DNA from 2 places in the Lysinibacillus sp. OF-1 genome. Region 2 is predicted to be linked to the other one. Evidence: riboswitches for the same ligand, from Rfam matches in the RefSeq annotation. Region 2 holds a riboswitch; the other holds the start of a gene.
What was found. Region 2 has a riboswitch for cobalamin ahead of NV349_RS21215 (hypothetical protein). Riboswitches for the same ligand answer to the same signal wherever they lie in the genome.
Positions count from the first base shown of each region.

Region 1: another riboswitch for cobalamin. It lies ahead of metE (5-methyltetrahydropteroyltriglutamate--homocysteine S-methyltransferase); the one in region 2 lies ahead of NV349_RS21215 (hypothetical protein).

Region 1 is NZ_CP102798.1:2,275,944-2,284,075, reverse strand. Features, by position in the region: gene metE (5-methyltetrahydropteroyltriglutamate--homocysteine S-methyltransferase) at 1-1,898, opposite strand, end outside; cobalamin riboswitch at 2,078-2,256, opposite strand; gene NV349_RS11055 (Lsa family ABC-F type ribosomal protection protein) at 2,812-4,293, shown strand; gene NV349_RS11050 (DUF3888 domain-containing protein) at 4,456-5,193, shown strand; gene NV349_RS11045 (hypothetical protein) at 5,423-5,788, shown strand; gene pdxR (MocR-like pyridoxine biosynthesis transcription factor PdxR) at 6,022-7,437, opposite strand; gene NV349_RS11035 (FMN-binding negative transcriptional regulator) at 7,606-8,132, shown strand, end outside.
Region 2 is NZ_CP102798.1:4,331,619-4,339,750, forward strand. Features, by position in the region: gene NV349_RS21185 (low molecular weight protein-tyrosine-phosphatase) at 33-494, opposite strand; gene NV349_RS21190 (lysophospholipid acyltransferase family protein) at 553-1,155, opposite strand; gene NV349_RS21195 (putative RNA methyltransferase) at 1,235-2,068, opposite strand; gene NV349_RS21200 (MATE family efflux transporter) at 2,071-3,426, opposite strand; gene NV349_RS21205 (tyrosine-protein phosphatase) at 3,577-4,344, opposite strand; gene NV349_RS21210 (ABC transporter substrate-binding protein) at 4,487-5,437, opposite strand; gene NV349_RS21215 (hypothetical protein) at 5,421-5,978, opposite strand; cobalamin riboswitch at 6,132-6,331, opposite strand; gene NV349_RS21220 (glutathione peroxidase) at 6,431-6,976, opposite strand; gene NV349_RS21225 (hypothetical protein) at 7,061-7,609, opposite strand; gene ytvI (sporulation integral membrane protein YtvI) at 7,700-8,132, shown strand, end outside.

The DNA.
Region 1 (8,132 bases), 2.1 Mb from region 2:
GCCAGCTTAAAGGAATTAACAGCCCATTCTAAGTAAGCTCCCCATTCTTCTTTTCGTAGCGGTAAACCTTCTCTTAGAGCTGGCTCATCCACTTGAATAATTGAAATACCTGCGTTTTCGAGTGCCTCAACCTCTTTGCGAAGTGCTAATGCAATTTGATAAGCGACATCTTTACGTGACAGATCGTCTCGTACAAAGGACCAATTTAATATCGTCACTGGTCCTGTCAGCATACCTTTTACAAAGCGCTTTGTTAAGCTTTGAGCATAGGCTGACTCTTTTACAGTTATTGCTGAAGACCACGCAACATCTCCATAAATGATCGGTGGCTTGACACAGCGTGAGCCATAGGAAACGACCCATGCTTTTTTTGTAAAGGCAAAGCCAGTCAGCTTTTCACCAAAGTATTCGACCATGTCTGTACGCTCAAATTCACCGTGAACGAGTACATCGATATCTAGTTCCTCTTGTATCGTAATCCAGCGTTTTGTTTCCTGCTCTATAAATGCCTCATAGGCTTCATTCGATAATTGTTTTTTACGCCAAGCATTACGATTCCTTTTCACCTCATCAGATTGTGGGAAGCTTCCGATTGTTGTTGTTGGGAATAGCGGTAACGCTAACGCTTGCTGCTGCATCTTTTGACGCTGAGCAAATTCACTATGTCGTTCAAAATCTTGCGTTGTCACAGTTTGAACTGCTTGATGGATCAACTTGTTTTGACGGATTGGATGGTTTTTTAGAGCCTCAATTGCCTTCATACTTTCAGAAAAATTATGCTGTAAGATACCCTCTGTATCTCGTCTACATTTAGTTAGCTCCGTGATTTCTACAATCTTTTCATCTGCGAAGGCTAAGGCATGCTTCAGAACAGGGTCAATCTCATTTTCAAGAGCAGTTGTGATCGGTACATGTTGTAGATTGCTGGATGGTTGAATCCATAGCTCTGCTGCATTACTTAAATGCTCAATTGCCTGAATTGTAGCATTGACCTCCGCTAAGTTGGAACGCCAAATATCACGTCCATTAACAACCCCGACTGCCAATACTTTGTCCTGAGGGAAACCATATTGACGAAGTGACGCCATATTTCCTTTATAGCCATGAACAAAGTCTAGGCCAAATCCTTCTACAGGCAATGTAATCAATGTTTCATAGTTGCATAATGCTTCAAAATAAGTTTGCAGCATGATTTTCGCTTCTGGAACCGCAACGGCTAACTGGTCGTAAATCTCTTGCACAAGCTTGATGTCTGCTGGATCAAGGGTTGTGACAAGTGATGGCTCTTCTAGTTGAATCCAATTTGCACCTGCATCTACTAATTCTTTTAATACTTGTGTATAGAGCGGTATTAGAGCTAATAAGTATTCAACCTGTGTGAATTTGCTATAGCCTTTTGTTAACTTGCAGAATGTATAGGGACCAATCAATGTTGGCTTTGCAATAATACCGTACGTTTCTTTCGCCTCTAAGAAATCGGCCAACACTTTATTTTCTGTTAGTTTCAAGGCCTGTCCCTCGTATTCAGGAACAATATAGTGATAGTTTGTATTAAACCATTTTGTCATCTCACTAGCTACAGCTGTTTTATTCCCTCTTGCTACGCTGTAGTAGGTAGATAAATCTACTTTCCCTCCCTGCCAGTTAAAGCGTTTTGGGATGAGACCAAACATTAATGCTGTATCTAACATTCTATCGTAATACGTAAAATCGCCAACTGTCACCATGTCGATGCCAAGCTGTAGCTGCTTGTCAATTCTAGCTAAACGGATTTTTTTTAAACTATCCTCAAAATCCTCTTCAGAAAGCTCGTTGCGCCAAAATGCTTCTAATGCTTTTTTCCATTCGCGATCTTCCCCGATATACGGGTAACCAATGAGTGTGCTTGTATAGGTCATTTTTATATCTCCTTTTCAGAAAAAAATAAAAAGCCATTTTCCAAGGAGGAGAATGGCTGCTAGTTGAAATTTTTAATGCTAAAACAATACGAAAAAAGTATCTACTTTCGCATAAATCATTTGTTATCGCACAGTGCCGATTTGGTCACTTTTCACCACCTATTTCCACGTAGGTATTTGGTGTGTACTAGAAATTGGCAGGTCTCCTGGCTTCTCATCAACACGCCTCACAGCCTTCCCGGTTTCCCAGTGGCCTTTGTGATTTGCTCCGAATAACAGTTGCGGGACAGCGTCGGATTTGCACCGACTTCCCTTTTAAGCCAAACTTTCATTTGGCACCAATTCTTACACATTATTCAATTATGCTCCTACTATAACATATCTTTCAGAATAGTAGAAATAATTTTTATACGATTATCTAAATTATTTCTATAATTATTGTAGGGATTGGTTTAAGAAGATAAGGCTACATTGTATTCCATAAAAAAATTTGTTACTATAAAAATACAATTATGAGAGGACTGATGAATGGACAATGATGAACTAATCTATATTTTTATTTGAAATGAATCACTTCAAACGACAAAATATAGGATTAGTCTATCCATTTTTAACAATCAGTTTGCGTTTATTTGTCATGATGTCATTGGCAAATAAAGTTTATTCAGTGAGAGACTAATCCTTCCAATATCCAATTGGGGGGATTTTTTCTTGCTCTCATAGTTTATTCTGTATCTTTCATCTACCTAATAAAGGAGAGAAAAAAATGAGCGATTCTGAACCTATTGTGACGCATGTGATGCTCCGTATAAGTCGTTAGCATCCATCAACTTATACGGAGAAATTTAGCATAGATGGATGTACCGACTTTGTATAAAAGAAAAATGATTTGCTATACAAAGGAGGAATTATCATGTCAATGATACAAGTACAAGACTTAACGTTTTCTTACCCAAGCAGCTTTGATTATATTTTTGAGGGTGTCAACTTTCAGATTGATACAGATTGGAAACTTGGATTTATCGGTAGGAATGGTCGTGGGAAGACAACATTTTTTAATTTGCTATTAGGGAATTATGAGTATAGTGGGAACATCATTTCTTCAGTAGAATTTACTTATTTCCCCTATCCTGTTTCAGACCCAAATAAATATACGTACGAAATTTTTGAAGAAATTTGCCCTCTGGCAGAAGATTGGGAATATATTCGTGAAATAGCCTATCTAGATGTCGATGCTGAGGTCATGTATCGCCCTTTTCAAACATTATCTAATGGAGAGCAAACAAAGGTGTTGCTTGCAGCGCTCTTTTTAACAGAGGGACAGTTTCTATTAATTGATGAGCCAACCAATCATCTCGATACAGATGCACGAAAGACGATCTCTAATTATCTACGCAAGAAAAAAGGATTTATTTTAATTTCGCATGACAGAGCCTTTTTAGATGGCTGTGTTGATCATATTTTATCGATCAATAGAGCCAATATTGATGTTCAAAGTGGTAACTACTCAACTTGGAAGTTAAATTTTGATCGACAGCAGGAACATGAAGAAGCAACTAATCAACGTCTGCAAAAAGATATCGACCGTTTAACGCAGTCTTCCAAGCGTTCGGTAGGTTGGTCTAATCAAGTGGAGGCTTCCAAAAATGGAACTACGAATTCGGGTTCTAAGCTAGATAAAGGCTTTGTTGGACATAAAGCAGCCAAGATGATGAAGCGAGCAAAGAACTTGGAATCTAGGCAGCAAAAAGCGATTCATGAAAAATCAAAACTGCTAAAAAATGTTGAAAAAACGGAATCTTTAAAAGTACAACCATTAGCATTTCCATCAAAAGACATGGTTGTTGTAACGGATGTATCAATTCAGTATGACGACAACTTTGTGAATCAGCCTATTAGCTTCAAAGTGGCGCAAGGTGATCGCATTGTTCTCGATGGCAAAAATGGAAGCGGAAAAAGTAGTATCCTACAGCTGCTTCTTGGCAAGCCTATACAGCATACAGGCTCTATACATTTAGCTGCTGGCCTTATTATCTCCTATGTTCAACAGGATACTGCTCATTTGAAGGGAGCATTATCGGATTTTATTGAAGAGCATGCTATAGATGAGACGTTATTTAAATCTATTCTGCGAAAGATGGACTTTGAGCGGATTCAATTTGATAAAGACATCTCACATTATTCAGGTGGGCAAAAGAAAAAGCTGTTGATTGCCAAAAGTTTGTGTGAAAAAGCACATCTCTATATTTGGGATGAACCCTTAAATTTTATTGATATTTATTCGCGCATGCAGATTGAAGAGCTTATTCAAAGTTTTAATCCTACAATGATTTTTGTGGAGCATGACCAAGCCTTTCAACAAACCGTGGCAACGAAAACAATAGCTTTGTCATAAAGGAATCATTTAGAGAAGAGTCCATTTTCAAAATGGATTCTTCTTTTTAATGAAACCAAGTGACACCTTTATTATTTTTATCTTTAACTATAAAACGTTTAATAATTTTCTGTGATCGACGCACACTATAAAGAAATATTTTATAGAAAGGCTAGCAATCCCATGAAAAAAATCGCTACTTTAATGACTATAGTCACTATTTTGATTATGCCCAGTAAGATTTATGCACAAAGCGAACAAGCTGATGAGAAACTCATCACTGATACATTGATAACAATCCTTAATCCATTTATAGAAAAGGAAATTGACCATTACTACGGCTATCCTAAGCAGTATGGCTTGTATGATGCGAACATTTTGAACGTTATTAGGGAAAGTCAGTTTAGCTTTAGGGTTAACGTTCAAGTTACTACTTTTGAACATGCCCATTCCCCACCATATAGCAAGGAAATCATTACGTTTGAAATCAGTCCAACTGATGTGAACACCCTTCACTATAAACATGAGGCAGATAATGTAGAAAAAGCAATAGATGCATTCTATCGCACAACACTTTTAGACATACAGCAGAGCTTTAATTTGAATTTAGCCTCGTTCATTTCCTATCGATACAATCAATTGCAATACAAGGCTGAAATAAATAATGAAATGAAGCCTCTTGCTACGATTGCAGATGAAATAGCAAACAATATTTTATTTCCTGAGCGAAAGATACCCTATAAAAATGTAGTTGACCCTGTCACCTTTATCAAAGACAATACAGGCTATATGCTCTTTAAAAGGGCAGATGGGACCAATGTAAGCTATCAGCTGCAAAAGAAAGACGGCACATGGACCGTAATAAATAAAGCAAGTAAGCCAGGTAAGAAAATGCAGCATCAATTACCCTGGTATATATAAAGAAGAATGGGAAATTTAATTTTTCCGATTCTTCTTCTTTTGTTAAATAATTTTATAATTAACATTTTTTCTATCATCCCATTTGTGGGAACTCCTTAATGCTAAATCTTTATTATCTTTATCGTTTGCATGAGTCCATTCCACATTATTGAAGGAAAATATTAAGCATTAAAATTTTTCTGAGAAAGTGTTATGATCAGAAAGGATTTATGATTGATGGAGGATTTAAATGAAGGTTGATTTTGAAGAATTATTACATGGTGTTTTTTCATCTTTGCATGCGATAGAAGGCGTAAAGTCTGTCGATTGCATTCTTGAAGTTTTAAAAGATCGAATTGTTTTTCCAGAGATTACTATTTTGATACTGAATGCTAGGTTTGAATTGGTCTATTTGTTTAATGAACAGAAAGTAGTGTTTAAAACGTTAAGAGAAGCTTCGATTGATTCAAATTATATAGAAGAAATCAATTTAATTAATCAGCATTGTAGTTCCATTGAAGGTATTCTAAATGATTTTATTAACACAGATACACTTAAGAATTATTCTTTAAGCCTTCTTTCCTTAAAGTATAAAGAGAAAATTCCGAATAGTTAATATTGTGACAAAGATAGCGTTATAAAAAATGGAATTTGGTAAGAGTTTCTTCTATCAAACTCCATTTTTTAACTCGCCAAGTATTACCATTTATGTTGAAAAAAGATGGTTTGTGCAATGCCAATAAAATATGCTGATTCCGCAATAATATGATTTAACATAACTTTTGCTGTTACATGCATAAGTCCCTCTCCACTTCCACTAATCTATAGAAATAGAGCTTTCAAAGACAGTCACGACATGCTGGGGCTATCAAACCAAGCATGTTTTAATAGCTTAATCCCCTTGTCAATCTCTTCTACCCCTAAATTTGCAAATCCAAGCAAAACTTTTGCGTGCTGTATGACGGAAGGATTGGCGTAAAAAATAGAGGTTGGGTATACTTTTACACCTACCCGTTTTGCTGTTTCAATTAGTTCTTCTTCAGACATTTTATTATTTGGTTCGAGTAGAATATGTAAGCCACTACTAGCCCCATGTATTTTCACGTTATCCCCTAATATTTGATGAATGGACTTTAGTAAAGCCTCATATCTTCTTTTATAGCCATTTCGTGTTTTATTCAAATGTCTCTCCCAATGCCCACTTTCCATAAATAACTGTAAGGTATGCTGATGAAGTCTCGATACAGTTTGAACATAGTAGTTGTTGTTATTAAATAAAAGGGTTAATTCCCTTGGTAAAACCATATAGCTTAGCTTGATGGAAGGAATCAATGATTTTGAAAAAGTGCCCATATAGATGACGCGGTCATTCGAATCTAATCCTTGTAGAGCAGGTATAGGTTTACCTGCATATCGAAACTCCCCATCATAATCATCCTCAATAATATAAGCATTTTCATCCTTGGCCCATTCTAATAATGCTAGTCTTCTTGAAATCGGCATGACCGTTCCGATGGGGAATTGATGGGAAGGGGTGACATAAACAGCCTTGACCCTACTATTTCTTAACTGGCTGATATGAATGCCATGTTCGTCGAGAGGGATAGGTTTCACCTTTATACCATGATCCTTAAACAAGTAACGAACGCGATAATACCCTGGATCTTCCATAGCAAAAAGCTCATTTCTTCCAATTAAATTACATACGATGCCCATTAGAAATTGCAAACCTGCACCAATGACAATTTGGTCTCCTTGGCATTGTACCCCTCTTGCTTCATAAAGATAGCTTGCAATGTAATTCCTTAATTCAAGCTCCCCTTGCGGATCTCCATATAAAAGCAGATGAGCCTGCTCTTCATTCAGGCTTTGCAGTGTTAATGTACGCCATATTTTATAGGGGAAATCTTTTAAATTGATATCTCCATAATTAAAGTTGTACTTAATTGAAGGTAGTTGTTGTTCTTGCGGAGTTGCTAACTGCGGCTCAAAATGATTAGAACTTGTTTGAAAATAGCCCCTTTCGAGTTCTACAACATAAAGCCCCTCTCGTTCTTTACTAATTACATAGCCCTCTGCAAGAAGCTGCTGGTAAGCTGCATCAACCGTGTTGCGACTAATCTGTAAATGTTTAGCTAAGCTGCGCTGAGACGGCAATTTGGTTTGAGCTAAAATATTTCCATTTTGAATTTCAACTTTTATATAGCTATATAACTGAAGATAAAGTGGTTCTTCATTATGCAAGTTAGGTGTCATTTCGAGCATGGCTTATTGGCTCCTTTGAAAATAGCTTTACTGGCACTTTTAAGAGGTACCAGTGATTGATTATAATAAAATCTACATTGTAGAGGGGAAAATGTAAAGACGTGTAATCACAATAGTTTGTTTATTCAAAAAGCTCACAATGATTTGATGAGATAAGGAGAGGTTTGCATGTATGTTCCAAAGTACTACAAAATAACAGATTTTGAAGAAATCAAAGATTTTATTCAAAACAATGCCTTTGCGACAATTGTTTCAATTAGAAAAGGTAAACCAATAGCAGCCCATATCCCTGTACTGCTGAATAAAATTCAGGATGACTATTACCTGACAGGTCATTTAGCTTATGGAAATCCTTTATGGAAGACCTTTGAGGACGTGAATGACCTTCTCGTCATATTTAATGGGCCTCATGCCTATATTTCTTCCTCTTGGTATGAGCATGAAAATGTGCCAACTTGGAATTATCAAGCTGTCCATATATACGGAAAAGCAAGCCTTATGAACGGAAAAGAGTTAGAGCAAGATTTGACTAGCTTACTAGAAAAATATGAGAAATTCCGTGAAAACTCTGTTTTGTGGGATAAACTATCGCCTGAGCTTTTACAGCAAGAAATAAAAGGGATTAAAGGATTTAAAATAAAGATAGACGAAGTGCAGGCTGCCTATAAATTAAGCCAAAATCGTAATGCTAATGA
Region 2 (8,132 bases):
AGCTGTTAAAATTTTCGTTTTTTAGTGTCACTTTACAACAGCTCTTGTTTTATTTTTGCTAGTAATGCCTGACAGCCTTCTTGCACTAAATCATAGGTTTCTTGAAAATCACCCGTATAATATGGATCAGGGACGTCTTTGCGATGTTCCGTTAAATCTAGAAAACGAAAAATCTTTGGTGAGCGCGGATCGCCTAGCATCGTTCGGATATTGCGAATATTGCTTTCATCCATACCGATAATATAAGCGAATTTTTCAAAATCAGCCCTTTGTAATTGTCGACCTTGCATGCCTGTTGTGGAAATACCATTTTCTCTAAGCTTATCCAATGTACCTTGATGTGGAGGTTCACCAATATGCCATGAACTTGTGGCAGCAGAATCCACTTCAATTTTATCTCCTAAATGCTCTTTTTCTACTAACTCTCGCATGACGGCTTCTGCCATGGGAGAGCGACAAATATTACCTAAGCAAACGAAAAGTACTCGAATCATGTTTCTCCTCCTACAACAAAGCACTCAAAATCTATGTGACTCTGAGTGCCGCTTCTCTTTATTTGACTGCAATACGTTTTTGTAATTCTTCCGTTAAAGAAATTAGCTCATGTTCAAGATGTTGTGTAAATTGCTCACGACCTTCTTTCCCTTTCCCTGTTACATAAAATGGCTCACCATAGATTAAGTAGCCTTTGCCACGCTTCATTACATCGCCAGCATTACGCGCGCCAACATATGCAGCTGGAACAATTTGCGCCTTTGCTAGCTGTGCAATCGTAATCGCTCCTTGCTTCAAATCCGTTCCTTCTGAGCTACGAGTACCAGAGGGAAAAATCCCTACAATTTTACCTTCTTTCAATAACTGTGAAGGAATTTTAATCACGCTTGGTCCAGGATTATCACGATCCACCGGAAAGGCATTTAAACGCTCAATAAGCCAGCCAAGCCCTTTCATTTCAAATAATTGCTTCTTCGCCATAAAGTGAATTTCACGAGGGTACATGGCTACACCAAGGTTTAAAATATCAACGTAGCCTGTATGTGTACAAGCTATAATATACCCACCATCTTTTGGCAAGTTTTCTTCTCCATATACACGAGCCTTTGAACCCATTAATTTTAATATTACTTTGACAACATTAGCTGCTAATTTATACACTGTTACATTCCTACCTTATTCAATAGTTATTCCCATTGTAATCGAAAAGACCAGTATACTGCAATTGCAGGTGGCCCTCTTAAACTTTCCCTACTAATAGATCTACATCAATCGTAATTTCATTTAATACAATGGCCGTTTCCTCTTTTTTATGCCAGCCCATCGGTGTCATCTCTAATAACGCCGGCACAAGCTCTTCTGCAAGCGGTAAAGTATAGGTTACACGTTCTACTATAACTTCACTAAAGCTATCTTTAAAACGGGCAACAATTTGTTCATTAGAGTATGTTTCCTTGCTCGAATCTGCATATAATTGGGCACGCAGTTCCTGTAAATAGCCGCTTTGTGGTACAACCTTTACAAGACAGCCATCTGGGGCAAGAAGACGCTTAAATTCCTCATAATTTGCGGGCGATAAAATATTTAATATTGCATCAAAGCTTTCTTGCGCAAATGGACTTTTGGCTAAATCACCTACACACCAAATTTGTTGTGGATAATGACGTGTTGCTGCCAATATGCCCTCTTTTGCTATATCGATACCAACACCGATGCCATTGTCTATGTCTGTCATAATACGAGCTAAATGTGATCCTTCTCCACAGCCAGTATCAAGCACTGTTTTTGCAGAGGCTATAAGCTTACTAATTTTTTCTTCTACAGCATCATAAATCCCACTATCAATCACTGCCTTACGAGATTCAAAAAGACTTTTGCTATATTTAGAAGCAGCGCTATGTGTCAGCATGTTGACATAGCCCTGCTTAGCTATATCAAAAGAATGGTTAGCAGGACAAACCAATCTTCCCTGCTCATAGACATGCATCGATTGCTGACATACAGGACAAGCAAATAGTGTGATAGATTGCTCCATTAATGCTGCCGCTATCGCACGTTTAGATAATGCTCCCATTTCTATGCCTCCTTCTGTTCATTCGGTGAAACGAGGGCAAATCGCTCCCATTTACGGCTTTTCCATCTAAAGTATACGATAATTGCACGTACCCATTCATCTGCTGAAATAGCTAGCCATATTCCAACCAAGCCCCAATCCAATATAAATACAAATAAATAACCAAGCGGAAGACTCATACAAACCATCGATAGAAAACCAATCTTCACAGGAAATCTGGCATCTCCAGAAGCACGTAAAGAGTTAATGACAACGATATTCATTGTACGGCCAGTCTCTAGCAAAATACTGAGGGCTAACACGGATGCTCCAATAGTAATGACATCTGGATTATCGGTAAAAACATGCATGAGTGGTTTGCGGAAAATCGTAACGACTGCAACCATAATAATCGTAAAAACAAATGCCGCACGGACACTTATCCATAGTTGATGGTATGCCTCATCCTTCTTCCCTGCCCCCACATGACGTCCGATAATAATAGCTGTTCCTGTACCAATGGCAATCGCAAATAAATACGTAAACATCGAAATATTCATAGCATATTGTCGTGCTGCCAGTGTTTCTGCTCCTAAATATGTCGCATAATATAAAAAGACAATCTGACAAAACTGATAAAGTACCTGTTCAAAGGCAGAAGGTAAACCAATGTTTAATATTTTCCTTACATATTCCTTAGAATAATCAAAATAATAGTGTAGCTTCACGCGTACTTCCATCACTTGATAGAGCAACCAGAAAAACACTAGTACAGCTAATCCTCGACTAATGACCGAAGAAATAGCCGCTCCTTTTACACCAAGCTCTGGTAAACCTAAATTCCCAAAAATCAGACCATAGTTTAGCACAACATGCAAGATATTCATGCCAAGTGATACATACATCGTTTGCTTCGTCCAACCATGTACACGAATAATTGCAGCAAGTGCATTAATAATAGCCTGTAGAAAAATAAAACTCCCGATGATAACTAAATAACTTTGTGCATAGTGAAGTACTTCTCCCTGCAAGTTCATCATAGTCATTAAATGTTTTGCAAAGAAGAAAAATAGAATACTCATTAACAGTCCAACAACCAAATTCATTGTGACAGCTAAAGCCGATATTTTCGCTGCTTCAAAAAAACGTCTTGAACCTAAATACTGTGAAACGACAATGGATGCACCATTCCCTACCACTTCAAGAATCAAGATCGCAATATGGATATATTGATTGGCTGCACCTACTCCGGATACAGCATTATCTGATAAAGCACTGAGCATAAAAGTATCGGCTAATCCCATTAACATAAATAGAAATACTTCTAAGAAAATAGGCCATGTTAAATGGAATAGACTTAACTTATTTGTCTCTTTCATTGTCTCTGCCAATACTTTCACTTCTCCTATATTTTTCTTAAAAATCTATTGTATCTTATCATAAATTTTCAGACTGTAAAGAGGTTTATAGGAAGACAGCGCTTCCACATAAAAAATCCCTCTCACACAGATATGTGAAAGGGGTCATTGTTATGTTAAGCAATAAGCTTGCAATTGCTCTCGTCTAGCAATAGTTAGGCCAAACTCCTGCTCTAAAAACTTAGTCTTTGAGCCATAATGGTAATCCATAGCATCCAATGCTGCTTGTAAATAGTCTTCTCGAGCAGACATTAATGCATAGAATTGCTGTAATTCTTGCTCATTATATTGATGTTGAATAGCCTGTGCCATTCTGTCTACCATTGGACGTAAATGGATATTCGTGTTTAAATAGTCTTCCATAATCGTCTCCTCAGGTACATCTAAGGCTAGCAAAATAAGAGCTCCCCCTATACCTGTGCGATCCTTACCAACTGCACAATGGTGGACAAGACCCAAATTGTCAGGATTTTGTATGGTTTTCATTAACTCTTTAAAAGAAGGATTATTAAACGGCATCTGTGCATAAAAATCTCGGAACATTTCGGGGCTTACTGCTTTATAAAAATCTCTACCACCAGCATTTGTAGGCATTTCAAATGTATGATTGCCCTTCGCTGGTATTTGAATATATTGAGCGTGTGAGAACATAGGGTTAGGATTATGGTGTGCCTCATTATTATCACGATAATCAAAAATGGTTTTAATCCCTAATGTTTCAAATAGCTCTTTATCCGCCAACGTCATTTTCCCAAGAGCCGCTGAGCGGTAAAATAAACCGTTCTTGACAATGCGCCCATCCCTTGTCCTATATCCCCCCATATCTCGAAAATTATAAACTGCCTCAAATGGAATTATCTTTGTCTCTAACTGTTCCAATTACTACACCTCCTAAAATTATCGAGCACTCTTACTTTTATTTTATAGAACTAACTCAATTAATTCCAATTTTCACACTAGGAAATAACAACCCACATAAAAATGGCTAGCTGTCAGTATACAGCTAGCCTTGAATGGTTTCTTATTTAAATAACTCTGGATAGACAGCCTTTGCTACTAGTTCTACGGCTTCCCCAATACGTGGGCCAGGTCGATTAGAGATATCTGTATCAAGAGTCTGTACTGCTTTATTTTGAACTGCTGTCACTGTATTCCATCCATCACGTGTAAGTATTTCACCTATTGGATCCTCTGTGTAGTTTACTGTCGTTAAAATAACATCTGGGTTTTTCACTATGACATCTTCCTCAGAAACTTGTGCCCAGCTGCTCAAGTCAGAAAAAACATTCTTAACATTGGCTGCATCTAGTATTTCTTGCTGGAAAGTACCAGAGCCTGCTGTATAAATATCGGGCTTAGGACTAATTTCTAAATAAACATTTTTCGGTGCTTTTACTTCCTTCACCTTTGCTTTAACGTCAGCTAATTTCGCTTTAATCTCTTCGTTTACTTCATTTCCTTTATCTGCAACACCCATTACAGCTGCGATCTGTTCGATGTCACCATAAACATCATCGAATGTAGCTGCTGATTGAATAACAAACACTTTGATTCCAGCATCTTCAAGTGGTTTCATTGCTTCCTTATCACCAATCGTATAAGCTATAACAACATCTGGCTTCAACGCTATGATTCGTTCACTGTTAAAATTCACAGAATCAGAAACCCGTTCAATTTTCTGTGCTTCCTCTGGGTAAGTATCATACTCAGTTGCTCCTACGATTTTATCACCAACACCTAGAGCAAATAAAATTTCTGTATTACTTGGTTGCAATGATACAACTGTTTTTGGTACTTCTTTAAACTCTATTTCTACACCGCGATCATCTGTCACTTTGTAGTTTGTTTGCTCTGTTTGTTGTGTATCCTGTGAAGCGTCTTTATTTTTAGTATCTACCGAAGTACCACAACCTGCTAAAATCATTGCAAGGAAGAGTACTGTTAGCCATTGAACATTAAATAATTTCTTCATTATTATTCTCCTTTTTCTTTTTCATCGGATATGATTTACTAATAAATGGTATTTCAGCTATCCCTGCTTGTTGATTCATAAAGACAGCCATAACGAAGCACACATTGGCTAATAGGCCTAAATAATCAAAAAGAATAGCTGGAACCTCTCGTTCATCCGATACTTTGTGTAATGTACGATATGATTTTTTTGCTTCACTACGGCAAAGATGTAGAGCAGCGGCAGCCTCTGTACCTTGAGGTAAGACAAAGTTTTGTATCTCTTCCTTCACATGACGAACATAAAAATCATAGCGCTCACTTAGCCAAGCAAGATCCTCTTCTGTTACGGCTAGTTTTCCACGAACCGAGCCATTGACATGGTAGGCCATAGGTAAAATAATCATTAAATCTTCTACAACAGCTTGTACATCCTCTTTCTTAACTGCAGCTAAAGCAACTCCCAAATGCGTAGTCAGACTGTCTGTTCGAATCTCAAAATCAACCGTCGAAGCTTTTTCACGCATAAATGGATAACAAGAATAACGTGCATCTTTTTTCACTTGCGATCCCCCCACTTTTCATTATGAAAATTCTTGCATAAAAAAACGCCGCTCCTTTACGCAAAGGAACGACGAAAATAACATAATAATGGCCAAATTAACATGACATAGCCTATGTATTTGCCGTATATCCTCCTAGCTTCCGAGAAGTTTTTATACGTTCAAACAAAGGTCGGTCTCCTGGCTTGTACAGTTCATTACATAAAAAACGAATGTGTGATAAAGTACCTTCCCATCTCTGTTAAGACAGTGGTAAACCTTTATACTAGCTGTACTTACAGTTGCGGAAACAGCTTCGGTTTTTCACCGAATTCCCGATTATGCTTGTTAGCACCTTTATTCTGCAAGAATAATTCACTTGTAAAGCAGTTTATCATATATTAATAGGAAAAAATAGCTGTGCTTTGAATGGATCGTCACCATTTCTAAAGAATAAGATAAACAAAACTGTTTTATAGTATAGTTTCAATTGCCTGTTCAATATCAAGTTGTGAATCTGTTGGTTCAAAGCGTGCAACGGTCTTGCCGTTAGCATCTACTAAAAACTTTGTAAAGTTCCAGCGAATATTACGACCATCTAAAAAGTTAGGGGCAAGTTGAACAATTGCCTCAGCAAGCATTTTTTCCTGCATGCTCGCCTTGCCAAACTCTCGAAAATCCACTTCATGTTTTAAATAATTGAATAATGGGTGGGTAGTCTCTCCATTTACTTGTACAAGCTCAAAAATTGGGAAGGTAACGCCATAATTCACTTTACAAAGATGCGTAGTCTCCTCGCCATCTTCAGGATTTTGATGACCAAATTGATCGCAAGGAAATCCTAGAACGACAAAATTATCTTTCCCATATTTATCATACATTTTTTGTAAGTCATCAAATTGATATGTAAATCGGCATTGATTCGCCGTATTGACAATTAGCATCGTTTTTCCACGATATGTTTCCATGGATAAAATTTCACCATTAGGTTTTCGTACTAAATAATTATAAATGCTCATGTCTTAACCCCTTTTATTTTTTCATTTATTATAGTTGACTATTCAATAATTTACCAAATAATTTGCACAAAAAACACCATCTCGTTACGTTGAACGGATGGCTGACTTATACTTCTGTTTAGATTTAACGTCCTGCTCTTCATTAATTAAACGATGGGCAATGTCTAATAACTTTATGTCACTTGTCTCGTCATATAGCTTTTTAAAAGATACAATAATATCATGGCGAATGTGAGTCGGATGCTTCTCATCTAAACAAGTTTGAAATCTCTTTGCTAAATAAGACACCACTAAGTCACTTTGTACTTGACCTGCTAGCCCAATTTTCCAAATAGCTTGTAATGCATTTCGAGCTGTAACGGATCGTTCATCATAAGTCACAGCCCAAATCTTTAAAAAATCCTCCAATACCCTTTCTTCTGGGTCACTTTTTGCGGCTAAGGCGCATAAAATTTGTGCAGCACGTGCACGTGCATGACCATCTTTGTATGTAAGTGCTTGTACAAGCTGTTCCCAGACTGCATATGTCCAATCTACGGGTTCCTGCAGAATTTTTATTAGTTCCTCGTAAGATTCAATATCGCGGTCATGCTCTGTTAGATTATTAAAAAGTTGCAAAATCTCTTTCTCCATAATTTATCCCTACCTTTATTGTTTCAGAACGTAATAAAATTTGATTTATGGTACACTTAACTTAATTTTTTTCTCAAAGAAGGTGAGTTTATGAATAAATTTAATGCTAGGAAAATGATTTTCCGATTGATTGTGATTCTTTCTCTACTTGTAGCTGCCTATTTTGTAATCCCTGTATCCATGCCTATAATACTTGCTGGTGTCAGTGCATTTTTCTTAGAACCCATTGTTATGTTCTTTAAAAGGCGATGGAAAATGTCAAGGAAAATTGTAGTTGCTTTTATATACATAGTGAGTGTTATTGTTATCTCTATTATTTGCTATATATCCATTACACAAATTATGTCGCAAATAATTATATTGTCAAAGCAAGCTCCCTATTATATTTCCAAGCTATCAGATATGTGGCTTCATATGCAAGAAAATATTTCTAAATACACAGAGGACTTTCCACCTGAAGTAAGTGCTTCGCTTCAAAAAACCACTATGGATTTCATAAAGAAAGTTGAAGAATCCTTTTTAA